DNA from 2 places in the Chryseobacterium sp. RR2-3-20 genome. Region 2 is predicted to be linked to the other one. Evidence: riboswitches for the same ligand, from Rfam matches in the RefSeq annotation. Region 2 holds a riboswitch; the other holds the start of a gene.
The links. Region 2 has a riboswitch for cobalamin ahead of IV513_RS06195 (acyl-CoA thioesterase). Riboswitches for the same ligand answer to the same signal wherever they lie in the genome.
Positions count from the first base shown of each region.

Region 1: another riboswitch for cobalamin. It lies ahead of IV513_RS10995 (TonB-dependent siderophore receptor); the one in region 2 lies ahead of IV513_RS06195 (acyl-CoA thioesterase).

Region 1 is NZ_JADQBD010000047.1:13,888-21,908, forward strand. It holds gene IV513_RS10965 (DUF4197 family protein) at 1-73, shown strand, start outside; gene IV513_RS10970 (DUF493 family protein) at 96-401, shown strand; gene IV513_RS10975 (CCC motif membrane protein) at 462-785, opposite strand; gene IV513_RS10980 (DUF2752 domain-containing protein) at 815-1,099, opposite strand; gene namA (NADPH dehydrogenase NamA) at 1,124-2,173, opposite strand; gene cdd (cytidine deaminase) at 2,277-2,759, shown strand; cobalamin riboswitch at 2,834-3,012, shown strand; gene IV513_RS10995 (TonB-dependent siderophore receptor) at 3,043-4,872, shown strand; gene IV513_RS11000 (DUF5074 domain-containing protein) at 4,893-5,936, shown strand; gene IV513_RS11005 (CCA tRNA nucleotidyltransferase) at 6,002-7,423, opposite strand; gene IV513_RS11010 (L-threonylcarbamoyladenylate synthase) at 7,628-8,021, opposite strand, start outside.
Region 2 is NZ_JADQBD010000017.1:17,751-25,771, forward strand. It holds gene IV513_RS06185 (DNA mismatch repair protein MutS) at 1-558, shown strand, start outside; gene IV513_RS06190 (hypothetical protein) at 709-1,503, shown strand; cobalamin riboswitch at 1,538-1,718, shown strand; gene IV513_RS06195 (acyl-CoA thioesterase) at 1,832-2,215, shown strand; gene IV513_RS06200 (HD family hydrolase) at 2,255-2,848, opposite strand; gene IV513_RS06205 (PadR family transcriptional regulator) at 3,140-3,469, shown strand; gene IV513_RS06210 (PspC domain-containing protein) at 3,481-5,163, shown strand; gene IV513_RS06215 (1-acyl-sn-glycerol-3-phosphate acyltransferase) at 5,470-6,075, shown strand; gene IV513_RS06220 (PaaI family thioesterase) at 6,106-6,543, shown strand; gene IV513_RS06225 (chorismate-binding protein) at 6,720-7,694, shown strand; gene IV513_RS06230 (hypothetical protein) at 7,751-7,948, opposite strand; gene IV513_RS06235 (MarC family protein) at 7,954-8,021, opposite strand, start outside.

The sequences.
Region 1 (8,021 bases), on a different contig from region 2:
TGGGCTTTTTAATATCATAGAAGATCATGAAAAGCAAAATTCTGCATCTTTACTGGGACCTTTCGGAAAATAATAATTTTTAGTATCTTTAAAGTATGGAAATTTTACAAGGAAACGAACACGCAAGCCCGGAAGAGTTTTATAAATCATTAAAAGAAAAACTGGAGAATCATCATGATTTTCCTGAGGATTATTTATTTAAATTCATTATTCCGACAGACCAGTCGAAGATAACAGAAATTTACAAAGTTTTCGACGGAATTAAATTTACACTGAGTAACCGCGAAAGTAAAAACGGCAAATACACAGCCTGCAATATTAATGCTTTTGTTTTGGATGCCGATCAGGTAATTAATATTTACCAGGAAGTAGCAAAAATTGAAAATATTATTTTGTTGTAAAATAAAAAAAGCTGTTTTAAATATTTAAAACAGCTTTTTTATTTCAGTTATTATATGAAGTTATTTACCCATATTTCTTAATTGTTCCATTTGCTCCATATATCCACTTACACCAACTGTTGCAAGGACAAAAATGGTATAGGCAACATTAAGTATTCCTAAGATAATACCAATAATACACAAAATTCTACCCGTATTTAGATTATTGAAATCTGAATATTCTGATGGGTTTTGGTCATACAAAAGCTTATCAGCTTTGTACTTATTAAGACCAATAATTCCGCAAATAATTCCTATTAAACCTGTACAGCAACATGTTCCGACAACAGATACTATTCCTAAAATAAGTACCGTCTGTGCATTAGGTAATTTTTGTTGATTCATAATTTGATTTTTTTAAAGTTTATAATATATTAATTGAAAAAATGTTTATAAAAATAAGAAAAAACCATAATAATGGAATTAATTATCGCTAAAAATATAAGAATTTGCCCATAATTTCTTTTTTTATCTAAAAAATTGACAGCGACAAAACCAAAAAACATCAAAAGAGTATATACCGCAGGAAACATTTTGAAGGCTTCCAGAAACTTCCCCTGAAACACCAAAACTATTGCTCTTTGAGTACCGCATCCAAAACACTCGATGCCCAAAAACTTTTTACTCGGACAAGGAAGCATAAAATCTTCTATATGCATGATGTTAAATTATATTTCACAAATCTAAGAAATTTTAGCTCTCATATACTGATGCGGAAAAAAACAATCCTCTTTCATATCAAAAGAACCCTGAACCGCAAGATAAGGATTTCTTAAAATTTCTCTTGCTACAAAAATAAGATCTGCTTCTCCATTTTGAAGAATTTCTTCAGCCTGTTTCACGTTGGTTATTAATCCTACAGCTCCGGTTTTTACATTTGCCTGTTCTCTTACTGCAGAAGAAAAAGGAACCTGATAGCCGTCAAACACAGAAATTTTGGCTCCATGGATATTTCCGCCGCTCGAAACATCAACCAAATCTACATGATGATTCTTTAAAATCTCTGCCAGTTTTACACTATCATTAATATCCCAACCATTTTCAGCATATTCTGTTCCTGAGATTCTCACGAAAAGGGCAACATTATCATTCAGTTCTTCATTAACAGCATCCACAATTTCGATCAAAAATTTAATTCTATTTTCAAAACTACCCCCATATTCATCGGTTCTAATGTTAGAAAGCGGTGAAAGAAACTGATGAACAAGATAACCATGGGCTGCGTGAATTTCAATTACATCAAATCCGGCATTTACAGCACGTTTTGCAGCTTTCTTAAAATTATCAATCTGATTTTTTATTTCTTCCACAGACAATTCGTGAGGAACTCTCTCCCCAGGCTGATACGGAACAGGACTTGGTGCCACCGTTTCCCAACCTTCTTCAAGAGAAATCTGCTTATTATTCCATGTAGAACCTTTTCTTCCTGAATGTGCAAGCTGAATCCCTATTTTACTGTCTGAGTTTCCATGTACAAAATCGACAATTTTTTGAAGCTTTTCTGCCTGTTCGTCATTCCAAATCCCCATACAGTGATTGGTAATTCTTCCTTTAGGCTCAACACCTGTTGCTTCAACCATTATAAGCCCGGTTCCGCCTTGTGCACGACTGCCATAATGTACAAAATGAAAATCGTTGGCAAGACCGTTTTCGCAATAATACATACACATAGGCGACATTACCCATCTGTTTTTCAGTTCAACATTTCTGAATTTTATTGATGTATATAACATTTAACTAATTTTTAAAACATTAAAAATACGAAAATACATTCATAAACCTTATTGCCTAAATGATTAAAATAGTTTACATTTACTCCCCTTTTTTGAAATGAATATGGAAAAAAATATAGAAATAAGGTATCAACAGTTTAAAGACAGAAACGAACTAAGTAAAATTGAGCAAAAACTGTTTGAAGAAGCAAAAAAAGCCCGTAAAAACGCTTATGCACCTTACTCAGAATTTTATGTTGGATGTGCAGTCCTGTTGGAAAATGAAGAAATTTTCTCTGGTAACAATCAGGAAAATGCTGCATTTCCTTCGGGTTTATGTGCCGAGAGAACTACTCTTTTTTGGGTTGGAGCCAATTTTCCGGACAAAAAAATCAAGAAAATATTTATTGTTGGCGGTCCTAAAGAATCTGCAGAAAATAACCCGCCAATTCCTCCATGCGGTGCATGCCGACAAAGTATTATAGAATATGAAACCAAGCAGAATGAAAATATAGAATTGTATTTTGCGAATTTGAATGATGATGTTATTAAAGTGTCATCTATTAAAGATTTGCTCCCATTCTATTTTGATGCTACTTTTTTATAGACAATACAAAATTAGATAATTACGAAGAAAAGGCAACGCCAACATCCGCATATTGCCCAATTCGTTTAAAAACTTATCTTTGTAAAAATTCTGGTTTCCAATATATTGGAACTAAGAGGGAATTGGGAGAAAACCCCAAGCTGTCCCCGCAACTGTAAATCGTAATAAGAATTTTCTGTGAAAAACCACTGCTAAAGCGGGAAGGTACAGAAAAACGAAAGCCAGGAGACCTGCCAGAATTTAACCCTAAAATTATTGTTTTCGGAGGAAAGACAAGCGTAATATGAGTTTAAAAAAAGCATTCGTTGTAGTTTCTGGATTCTTCAGTCTGAATCTTTATTTTGGTCAGGAAACCCAGATTGACACCCTTTATATTTTCGATACGCAGATGAAAAAGGTTAAACTTTTTCATGAGGTTCAAACATTATCTGCGGCAGATATTCAAAAAAACGCATCCAATCTATCAGAAGTTCTGCGATTTCAGTCACCGGTATATATTAAAGAAAATGGACGGGGTGCTGTATCTTCACCTTCTTTTAGAGGAACAACAGCTCAGCAGACCGCCTTTGTCTGGAACGGAATCAACATCAACTCACTGTTTTTAGGGCAAGGCGATGTAAATAATATTGCCCTTTCCGGATACGACCAAATGGAAGTAAAGTCTGGAGGCGGAAGTGTGATTTACGGAAGCGGAGCGATTGGAGGAAGCATTCATTTGAATAATGATTTGAGCTTTAATAAAGGTTTTAATGCACAAATCCATTCAGAAAGAGGTTCTTTTGGTACGTATCAAAATTTTGCGAAAGGTTCTTTCAGTAATGATAAATTCAGCTTTAAAGCTTCTGCCAATTACCTCATCAGCGAAAACAACTACAAGGTTGAAGAAAAAAATTACATTAACCGAAACGGAAAATTTTTTAATACCTCTTTCAATATAGGAACTTCTTATAAAGTTTCTCAACACAACACGGTTTCCTGGCAAAGCCAATGGTTTGATGCTACACAGAACTATCCTATTTTTGAAGAAAACGGAAATAAAACAAAATACGAAGCACAGACGGTAAGAAGTTTACTGGCTTGGGATTTTAATCATAAAAAAGTATCCAACAGTTTGAAAACCGCTTATACGGAAGACAATTTTCAGTATTTCGGAATTATAGATGCCCCGAAAACAAGTGGCGGAACAGCAAAAAACTATATTGCAAAAAACGATTTCAATTATTTTATTGTTCCTCAACTCAATTTTAATGTAATCGGAGAATTTCAGCATAACATTGGAGAAGGCTACCAGTCAGGAATTAGTAATGTACATAGAAACGTTGGCTCTGTTGCAGGTTTGCTGAGATATTTCCCAAGTTCAAAAGTTAGTTTTGAAGCAGGTATAAAACAAGACTTTATAGAAGATATTAAATCCCCGATTTTATATTCTTTTTCGGGAAAATGGAAAGCCAATCGATGGTATCAGATGAGCCTTAACGTATCTAAAAACTTCCGATTTCCTTCGTTCAATGATTTGTACTGGGAACAGGGAGGAAATCTTAATCTGAAACCTGAAACATCTATTCAGACGGATATGACGCATGAATTGAAGGCTTTTGATTTCACCCTTAAAATAAGTCCGTACTACATGAAAATCGACCAGATGATTCGCTGGCTTCCTACACCAATGGGATATTGGTCGGCATTCAACACTCAAAAAGTGGAATCTTATGGTTTAGAATCTCAACTTACTTACCAGAAAAAATTCAATAAACATAATTTAAGGCTAATTGTTGGATATATTTATACAAAATCGACCGATGTGGAAACACAAAGACAATTGATGTATGTTCCGCTGCACAAAATTTCGGCTAATTTGGATTATGGATATCGTTTCCTGAATATTTACGCACAAGGCTTATATAACGGACTTACTTATACTACTGCCGATGAAAGCAGAAAATATGCAATTAATCCTTATTTCGTAATGAACGCAGGAGCTTCTGCAACGTTGGCAAAAAAATACACATTGGGAGCCAGAGTTAATAATATAACCAATACAGCTTACCAAACAGTCGCTTACTATTATATGCCTCAGCGAAATTATAGCATTTACGCAACCATTAATTTTTAAAATATTTAAATCTATATATTATGAAATTTAACAGATTACTACAGCTTTTTTTTGCATTTGCACTGATTTTTTCGGTGTCATGTACATCCGACTATGAAGAAATTCCGGTTGCCATAAATTATCAGAACGGATATCTTATTACCAATGAAGGAAATTTCGGAACACCCAATGCAGATGTAAGTTTCATTACAAAAGATCTAAGCTTAATGCAAAATGATCTTTACAAAGCCAATAACGGTAACGAAAATTTAGGAGAGGTACTTCAAACGATGGTTATCAACGGAGACAAAGCTTTTTTACTGCTGAATAATTCCAACAAAATTCAGGTTGTTAACCGTTATACATTCAAAAAAGCAGGTACAATTACTACTGAAATTAATCAGCCAAGATACATGGCAATTGCCAACAATATGCTTTATGTATCTAACGACCAATACATGGGAGCAAAATATGTGAGTATTTATAAAGTTTCTGATTTGTCTTTTGTGAAAAAAATTCCGTTTACCAATACAGCTGAGAGAGTTGTAGCTGCGGGAGAGAATATTTTTGTACAAAATGCTACTTACGGATTTGGTACTACCTTAACTAAGATTAATACTACAACCAACGAAATTGATGGCACTCCGGTATCTATTCCAAACGGAAACATCAATAAAACCATTGCATACAACAACAATGTATATGTAATTGCAACTGGTACTACAGATTCTTATATTTACGAAATTTCTCCAGCAGGAACTATTACCAAAAACATAACGTTGAGCAATGTTGCCAATGCGACTAATTTACAAATTGATGGCGGTAAGTTTTTCTACAGTTCTGCAAACAAAATCTATTCTATGGATATGAATGCTACCGCAGCACCTACAGCGCCAATTATTACCGCAGTTGATGGTGGACAATATTTTACTTTATATGGATTTAATGTTTTGGAAGGAAGAATTTTCACTTCGGATGTGAAAGGCTTTACACAGGCAAGCGAAATAAGTGTTTACACCACTTCTGGAACTTTCATCAAGAAATTTACAGTAGGAATGGGAGCAAACGGAGTTTATTCCAACTAATATTTTCTGGTTTTGAACAAAAAATTCGGCGGCATCTTCGATGCCGCCGAATTTTTTTATATATTTTAAGCAAGTTTTAATCCTAGTTTTTCAGCTTCTGAAATCACAAAATTCTTTGCTTCTTCGCTGTCATTGGCTATTTCACCTTCCAGAATTGCTTCTTTTACTTTATCTTTTAAAATTCCGATTTCGCGACCAGGTTTTAAATTGAACATATTCATAATTTCTTCTCCGGAAATAGGTGGCTGAAAATTCCTAACCTGATCTTTTTCTTCCACTTCTTTAATTTTAACCGCTACATATTCAAAATTTCTTTTGAATTTTTCCTGTTTTTTGGAATTTTTTGTAGTAATATCAGCTTTACAAAGAGTGAATAAATCCTCCATGTCTTCTCCGGCATCAAAAAGCAGTCTTCTAAGAGCAGAATCCGATGCATCATCGGTAATAAGTGCAATAGGTCTTGAAGAAAGCTTCACCATTTTCTGAACATACTTCATATCGTTTCCTAATGGTAATTTTAACCTTTGAAAAAGAGTTTTAACCATTTTGGATCCTAAAAACTCGTGTCCGTGAAACGTCCATCCTGTTCCTTCTACAAACTTTTTAGTAGGAGCTTTCCCTATATCGTGTAATAAGGCAGACCAGCGCAACCAGAGATTATCGGTATTTTCTGAGATATTGTCTACCACTTCAAGCGTATGGTAAAAATTATCTTTGTGCGTTTGTCCCTCAACTTCCTCAACCCCTTTTAGATCCATAAGTTCTGGAATAATGAGCTGCATTAAACCTAATTCTGCCATAAGTTTAAGACCCACCGATGGCTTTTTGGAAAGCATAATTTTATTAAATTCAACCATAACTCTCTCCATCGAAACAATCTTGAGTCGCTCTGCTTCCTTTTTGATCGCATTTAAAGAATTTTCTTCAATTTTAAATTCTAAAGTTGATGCAAAACGAATCGCTCTCATCATTCTGAGCGGATCGTCTGAATAAGTCTGTTCAGGTTCAAGTGGGGTTCTTAAAATACCGTTATTTAAATCTTCTACTCCGTCGAAAGGATCAATTAATTCTCCAAAATTATCCTGATTAAGGGAGATTGCCATTGCATTAATGGTAAAATCCCGTCTTTTTTGATCGTCTTCTATAGTTCCGCCTTCAACTTCCGGTTTACGGCTGTTTTCTGTGTAACTTTCTTTTCTGGCTCCCACAAATTCCAATTCCAAATCTTTATAGCGAATCATTGCAGTTCCGTAGGTTTTAAAAACTGAAACTTTCATTTTAGGATCAATTTCTTTTCCAACGTTTTGAGCCAGCTCAATCCCGCTTTGTTCTGTGACAAAATCTATATCGGTTGACGCTTTTCTTTTCATCAGTAAATCCCTGACAAAGCCTCCTACAATGTAAACAGACTGATTGTTTTTGGATGCGGCTTCTGAAATAAGTTTAAAGAGTTTAAGATTTTTATTTTGGGCGAGATTAATGAACATTTTCGGTATAATTTAGGTTCAGATAAAACTTGTATTAAAGTTTATCTAATTCGAAACCATTAAGAATTTGGAATTGACGAATTAAAATTCAGATCATTCCAATATTAATGATTAAACATGCTGCAAAGATAACTATTTTAGGTCGAAATGAGAATAAGGGTTCGATTGAAGGATTCATTCCACAAAACGAAATCAGAAACAGAATTATTCTCTTAAAACTTTAATTCTGTTATCATTCCAGATTTTTATTACTGAGGAACCAGAATACTTTGAAACTTTATCCCGGTCTTCTTCCACAGCATAATCAACAAGATGAATAATTTCATCAGAAATATCAGAAAATTTCATCGGACTTTTATCTCCGCTAAAATTGGCTGAAGTAGAAACCAAAGGCTTGTTAAGTTTAGAAATCAGCTTTTTGCAAAAATCGTTTTTTACCAAGCGAATTCCTATGCTTCCATCTTCTGCTAAAATTTCTTTGGGTAATCCTCTCGGATTTTCATAAACGATGGTAACGGGTTTTTCGCTTAAGTCCATAATTTCCCAAGCCATTTCCGGAACATCTACCAAATCCTGTAATCTCTTCTCAGATTCAACA
Region 2 (8,021 bases):
CTTCAGCAGGAAAAATATGAAGTTGAAAAACTGAAAACCGATCTTGCCGAAAGAAAAGAATCCGTGGAAGATAAGCGTGATAATCTGCAGAAACTCAATGAGCAGCTTCAGCAGAAATTATTCAATTTCCAGAAATTATACGAAGATGAGCACAGAAAACTTCAGTTCGGAAACAAAATTGAATCTTTTATAGACAGCTATGTGAAAGGTAAATCTAGAAAAGATGTGGTGAAAGATTTTGTGAAAATTCTGGAGCAGGAGAAATTCAGAAAAATTGGTGCAGATAAAGATGAATCTAAAAGGCTTCAGGTGGTTAAAAGAAAAATTACCCAACAGCTGAAAAAAGAAGAAGTGATCGAAAAAATCACCGAAACTAACGAAAAAATAGAAGAAAAGCGTAAAACCGACCGTGCTGTATGGATGAAAGTAGGGCAAAGGGTAAGAATTACGGGAAGCACGAGTGTGGGAACCATTGAGAAGATTTCCAGAAATAAAGTGATCGTGAATTATGGAACATTTAAAACTACGATTGATGGAGATGAGCTGGAGAGAATCTAGTTCGATTGATTTGGAGTTTTTGTTTCCATTTGGTTACAAAGATATGACTACTGATATTTTTAAATAAGAGATTCGGAAGAATTACAATATTATTATCACAAAAAAAATAATTAATTATATCTTTGAGCTACAAAAATATTCCTTTAAACAATGAAATTTTTTAATAAAGCATTTTTTTTATCTGTATTCATTTTTTGTTCATGTTTAATATTTGCACAAAACAAAGTACCTTTTGGTGTGGTAAAAGCAGAGGAAGGATATGCAATGGTACGTGTTCATAAAGAAGATTACCGAAAAATTGTTGATAAAATAAGAATGCGTAAAGGTGATGTTTTTGTTTATGTAAAACCCGCTCCCGGAGAAACAGATTGGATTTGGATTAAATATCCCGAAAAAGAAGAAATTCCTAAACCGTTCGTACGATACGACAGTCTTACCAAAGAAGGAATGGTAAACAAAGAAAGAATTGCTTATGTAGATCAGCTTCCAAAATTTACGCCTTCTAAATCTAAAAATGGAAAATCGCTTATTTTTACTGACGATACCAACCAAAAAACTCCAACAAACGAGCGTACAAAAGTCATTATAGATATTTATCCTTCCAATGCAAGTTACAGGAAACAGGAGAAAGATTCTGAAGGAAATATTATTAAAATTGATAAAGTAAAAACATGGGGAATAGGTAAAGAACTCCCGGAAGGTCTTACCGAAATAAAATCTATCCGAGTGCAGCAACCCGGAAGAGGTTCTGTTTTTGTAAGAGAAGCCATAAAAAACATGTTTCAGCCCACTATGGATTTTGATAAAGTAGGCGTTTCATCTATCGACAAAGATCATATTTTTCTTTATATGATAAACGGATCTGGAGAACACAGATATACCACTCTTTGGACAATTAAAGAAGGAAAAGTAATCAGTCAGATTATTTTTAGCAATCCAGAATAATTCTATTTTTTTACCTTTGCAAAAGAATACCTTAGATGGTTTTCGAAAAAATGGTTTTGCTTAACCGCAAATGAAAAGGGAATCGTGTGAAAATCACGAGCTGTCGCGCAACTGTTAGTAACTATAATCTTTATCATAAACCACTGTACAAAATATGGGAAGGAGATATATGAGAGTTACAAGCCAGGAGACCTGCCAATTTTTCGTTTTAAAATAAAAACTTTCGCGATTGAAGTTTTTAGATTGACAGCAGCTTAAAGATTTTACAATCTTCCAAGTTCTTTCTGTTGGTTTAAATGCTTTTTCGCTTTTAAATTGAATATGTAAAATGACAACAGAAGAAAGAATTAAAGCTTCCGAAACAAGAATTTTCAAAGCCGTTTTCCCAAGCACCACCAATCATTACGATACTCTTTTCGGAGGAACAGCGATGCAGCTTATGGATGAAGTAGCATTTATATCCGCAACAAGATTCGCCAGAAAACGCGTTGTAACAGTAAGTAGCGATAAAATTGATTTTAAAAAGCCAATTCCCGCAGGAACCATTATAGAACTTATTGGCAAAGTTTCTTATGTAGGCAGAACCAGTATGAAAGTAAATGTTGAGATTTACACCGAGCAAATGTATTCTTACGAAAGAGAAAGGGCAATTGTAGGAGATTTCACGTTTGTAGCCATTGATGAGCACAAAAAACCGATACAGATATTATAATATCTTGATAATTTCGGCGGGCTTTGCCCGCCGAAATTATTATTGCTTTATCACTTTTTTGTTTTCCAAACTGAGATTCAGAAGAGCATGAAAAGCTTCTTCCATCTCATCAGAAGCTCTGCATATAGCATTTTCGAGCATTTTTCTTATCTGAATTTCGGTTACTTTAGCTTCCGTCCAGCTTTTCCCCGAAGTATGAGAATTTAAAATAAAGGGCATTATTCTGTCTATTGCACAGGCAAAAATAGCATCCGGAGTTTTCTCCTCTTCAAACTCCAGCCAGAGATTATAAAATTCTGAACGGATGGGTTCGTCTAAAATTCCAAAAATATTCTGTGCAGAAAGCTTTTCTCTTTCAAATTTGCCAATCATAGCAGCTTCATCAAAAAGAAAAGTATCTCCGGCTTCAATCTCCACCAAATCATGAATAGAAAGCATTCTTATTACTCTCAACAAATCTATATCTGCTCTATTTTTTGCATAAGGATAAAGAATCTGAGCCAAAATAATAATCTGCCAAGAATGTTCTGCCGTATTTTCCCTTCGCGAATCGTCTGCATTATAATTTCTGCGCTGAACATTTTTTAATGCATCTACTGCAATAATAAAATCGATTTCTTTCTGAATTTTCATCCCACAAAATTAAGAATTCCTATTTATTTTGAACAAAACGATCTACTTAGATTTTATCAACACAATGAAAATTTAATGCTCAATTCATATATTTTTTTAAAACCAAAAGTATATTTAAATTTAAATTAATGATTATCAAATACTTAAATTTAATTTAAAATTTATTTTACTACTTTGTATTGCATAATACCATTTTAATTACATATCTTTGTAATATAAAATCAGAATAGATTCATTAGCTGAGAATTTTTTTCTGAAATAATGATAACAAATTAACAAAACCAATTAACAATGAATACCGAAAATACCAAAGCGCAAATGCGAAAAGGGATTCTGGAATTCTGTATTTTAAGCCTCATCAATCATCGTGAAATGTATGTTTCGGATTTGATAGATGAATTAAAAAAAGGAAAACTGGATGTAGTGGAAGGAACCCTCTACCCTCTTCTTACAAGATTGAAAAACGGAGAATTTCTCTCCTACAGATGGGAAGAATCTACAGGAGGACCTCCCAGAAAATACTATCAGATCACAGAAAAAGGCAAAATGTTTTTATCCGAACTGCAAAACACCTGGAAAGAACTTACAGATTCTGTAAACCAAATCACTCAAAAAAATTAAAAACAAACGCTATGAACAAGACACTCTCAATAGGACTCGCAGGTTTTTCTTTTACCATAGAAGAACATGCATATATTAAGCTCAGCGATTACTTAAATGCTCTGAGAAGCTCATTAGACGCTTCCGAAGCAGATGAAGTAATGCACGATATAGAAATAAGAATGGTAGAAATCTTCAAAGAAACTTTGAATAGACGAGAAGTAATTAATGATGCGGATGTAGAAAAAGTTATTGCTCAGATTGGTTCTCCAGAAAAAATTGAAGAGCAGGAAGAAGCATACTATTCAGAAAAAAATTCTAAGAAAAGCAGTTCAGGAACTTATTATTCTGACAAGAGACAATTATTCCGCGATCCTGAAAACCAAAAAATTGCCGGTGTTTGTGCGGGTTTAGCAGCATATTCCGGAATGGATATTACCTGGATGAGACTTATCTGGGTTGGAGCATTCATTTTTCTTTGGGTAGCTCCTGGATCTTCTTTATTAGTGATTGTTTTGTACTTCATTCTTTGGGCAGTTTTACCAAAAGCAGAAACCGCATCCGATTTTTTGAAAATGAAAGGTAAACCTCTGAATTTTGATAATCTAAAGGAAGAATCTAGTAAAATTGTACAGTTTGCCAATGAAACAACTGCAAGAGCAGGCGAAATTTATAACGAAAATAAGCCATACATAAACAATGCAGGGAGCGGAATATGGAATGTTCTAAAATACATTATCGGAATTTTCTTCGCCATAATGGCAGTAAGCAGCATAATAGGAGTATTTGTAGTTTTCGGGCTATTTGGAATTGATTCAAACTTTCCCGGTGCAAACGAAATGAGATTCTTTTTTGATGACAATGGTCTGTACAATGTTTTGGCAGCAATAATTATTATAGGATCTTTAATTCCTGCAATATTATTTACGTTACTGAGTATTAAAATTTTCTCTCCTAAAACAAAACTGAGAAATATCGGATGGGTTGTTGGAGCACTATTTCTTGCAGTAATAGGATTATCTACCTACTTCGGAATAAGTATGGCAAAAAGAGATATGCTTTTTACAGGACATAAAGAAGACACCGAAGAAATTGCGATTAATACCAAATCTGATACTCTTTTTGTTGATGTAAAACAAATTACCATTCCTCAGAATTTTATTGGATATGATGATGATTTATACTCAGACAAAAATTATGTTTACAAAAAAGACTGGGTAGAGGTAAATGTTATTCGTAAAGCAGATATAAAAACACCTTACCTTGTTATTAAAAAAGAAGCAAAAGGCTATAATATTCCGCTTAATGTAAATGTACCGATAGAAATAAGCAATAATAAAGTTATTCTTCCAAACTACGTAAAATACCCATACGATCATCGTTTCAGAAAATATCATATAGACTATGAATTGGTAGTTCCTCAGAATATGGTTGTTATTTCATTAAAAAAAGATGATATTGATTTGAGCAATGGAGAACAGGACATTGAAAATCATGAAGATGAGGATGAATATGAAAATGTGATAAAAATAAACGGATCTACCATACAATACAATCCGGATGATAAGGACAGCGTAATCATTAACGGAAAAAAATACCCTAAAGACGAAGCAAAGAAAATAACCGATACCGTGAAGATGAATGTGGGTAAAATAAAAAATATGGACATTAAAATTAAAGACGGCAAAAAAGAACTATCTATTAAAACCAAATAATTAAAGGCTAGAGAGTGATGAAGGTGTGAACGTAAGACAACCGTTTGAAATTCACACCCTTCTTCTCTCAAAAAAAAGATATTTTTTTTAACAAAAAGTGTTTTATTACAGAAAATATTCTTATATTCGTACTTTAAAATCGTTAAATTTTAAACAAAAATAAATCATGGTACAGGTAGTTTTAGAAATCGCCGTAAAAATTGCAGATTTTATCAGCAGTTTATTTTAAGAGCCACAATAAATCAATATATTTGTAGAGTATAACCATTATTTGGTTATACTTTTTTGTTTTAAACTTAGATAAAAATGAAGAAACTGATAGGCAAATTAGTGCTGAAATTAATGGGTTGGAAAGTAGAACTTCAGGGAGATGTTAATAATCTTAACCGATGTATTCTTGTAGTGGCTCCGCACACCCATAACATGGAATATCTTTTGGGAAATCTTGCTTATTGGTCTTTAGGAAAAAAGCTTAAAATTATCATTAAAGACGCACATACAAAAGCTTGGTACGGTGCCATTGTAAGAGGATTAGGAGGAATTGGGATAGACAGAAGCCAAAAAAATGATTTGGTAAATTTTGTGGCAAAACAGTTTGCAAAAGAAGATTTCAGTCTGGTAATTACTCCGGAAGGTACAAGAAGCTGGGTTCCAAAATGGAGAAAAGGCTTTTATCACATGGCATTGGCTGCAAAAGTTCCTATTGTATTGGCTGCAGGCGATTTTAAACGTAATACAGTTTTTCTGGGATACAAAATTCCTTACGAAAGACTGGAAACTGCAAGCTTTTCCGAAATTATGCAGGAAATACAGGATTATTATATAAAATATGATATTACTCCAAAAATCGCAGCCAACTGGAATCCCAATATCATGGGCACAGAACACGAAGCTACAAATAAAGAAAATTAGTAATATTATTTCATCATCATTTATAAAAACATGGACTTAGAAAATAAATCTAAAGAAGAAATTCTTGAATTTTTAAACAATTGGGGCGGAGGAATTACACTGGCTAAAACTCTGGAAATAAAATTCACAGATATTGATCTGGAAAACGAAACACTTACCGCAATAATGCCAGTACAGCCAAAAGTTCATCAGCCTTTTGGGATTTTACACGGCGGAGCGAGTTGTGTTTTGGCAGAAACTTTAGGTTCTAGCCTGTCTAATCTCTTTATTGATGGCAGCAAATATTATGGCGTAGGAACAAACATCAATTCTAACCATTTGAGAAGTAAAAAAGACGGCATCGTAACGGCTGTTGCAAGATTTATCCGAAAAGGTAAAACTATGCATGTTTCTGAAATCGAAATACGCGATGAGAAAAACCAGCTAATTAACCATACAACCATGACGAATAATATTATCAACAGATAATTTAAAAACTTTAAAGACTCAAACACCGAGTCTTTTTTTGTATGAAATTGAATTGTTAATCAAATTAATTCTCAATTCAATTAAAAATGATACTTTAAAACCTAAAATACCTTTGCCAAAAGGATTTTCCAATTATCTCTTATGTTAATGGAAATTCTTTAGCAATGCATTGATTTATGATTTACTTCCAGTTTCCTTTTGATGAAAAAATATACTCCGTTACCCAAAATTCTGAAGATCATCCCATAGAATTTCATTCGTTCGATAATTCAGAAATCAAAAAATTTGAAGGAACCCTTACGGAAATACATGCTCAGGAATTCGAAAAACTTAATATAGATTCTTCTATTCTTCTCCATGAGGAACAAGAATATACTGCAGAAAATCAGGAAGAATATATTCAAAAATTAAATGAAGTAATTGAGATAATTAAAGAAAATAATCTCCCCAAGCTTGTTTTGTCTAGAAGAAAGATTATTAGGGATTTTCGAATAATAGATTTGAAAAAAAGCTTTTCAAATCTTTGCAAAAATTACCCAAATGCCTTTAAATATTTCTTTTTTGATGGTAAAGAATGTTGGATTGGTGCATTCTCTGAAGTTTTAGGAAAATTCAATAAAACCACTCAGGAATTTGAAACCATGAGTCTTGCAGGAACCATTGCAGTAAATGAAAACTGGTCGCACAAAGAAATTGAAGAGCAGAAACCTGTATCCGACTATATCAGATCAATCCTCGAAAACTACGACACTCAAAATACATTAAAAGAGTCTGAAACCTACGATCATATTTCGGGAAATATTAAACATCTTAAAACAGATTTTCGATTAAAAATAAATCCGGATCAATTAGATTCAATTATATCAGAACTCCACCCTACTCCCGCCGTTTGTGGAATTCCAAAAGATTTCTGCAAAAATGAAATTCAAAAAACAGAAAAATTTCCTCGAGAACTTTATGCCGGATGTATTAAAATTGAAAATCATACCCACATCAGTTATTTCGTGAATCTTAGGTGTGCAAAACTTTACAAAAATGCAGTTCATCTTTTTGTAGGCGGAGGAATTACTTCCGAAAGTTCGCCAGAAAAGGAATGGATAGAAACAGAACTTAAATCTGAAGCCGTGCTGAAAAATCTTTCTTTCGATTAAAACAAAAATCCTCTTTCAAATCACTGAAAGAGGATTATATTTTTAAATAGTATACATTATTGCTTCTTTAATCCTATTTTGCTCCAGGTATTGAGTACAAAAAGCAGGATTAAGCCCAAAACTGCACATAGAATTGAAAATACAAATTTAAGATTATCTTCAGATAAAACTTCAGATCTCCAGTCTAATGCATATAAATTAACAGCAATAAAAACGATAAACAGTACCAAAAATACTTTATAAAACTTCTGCATGATTATTAAAAATTAAAATAATTCTGTACAAGCTGTGCAAAATTAGCGGTGAACAATTTTATTGAAATTGCCA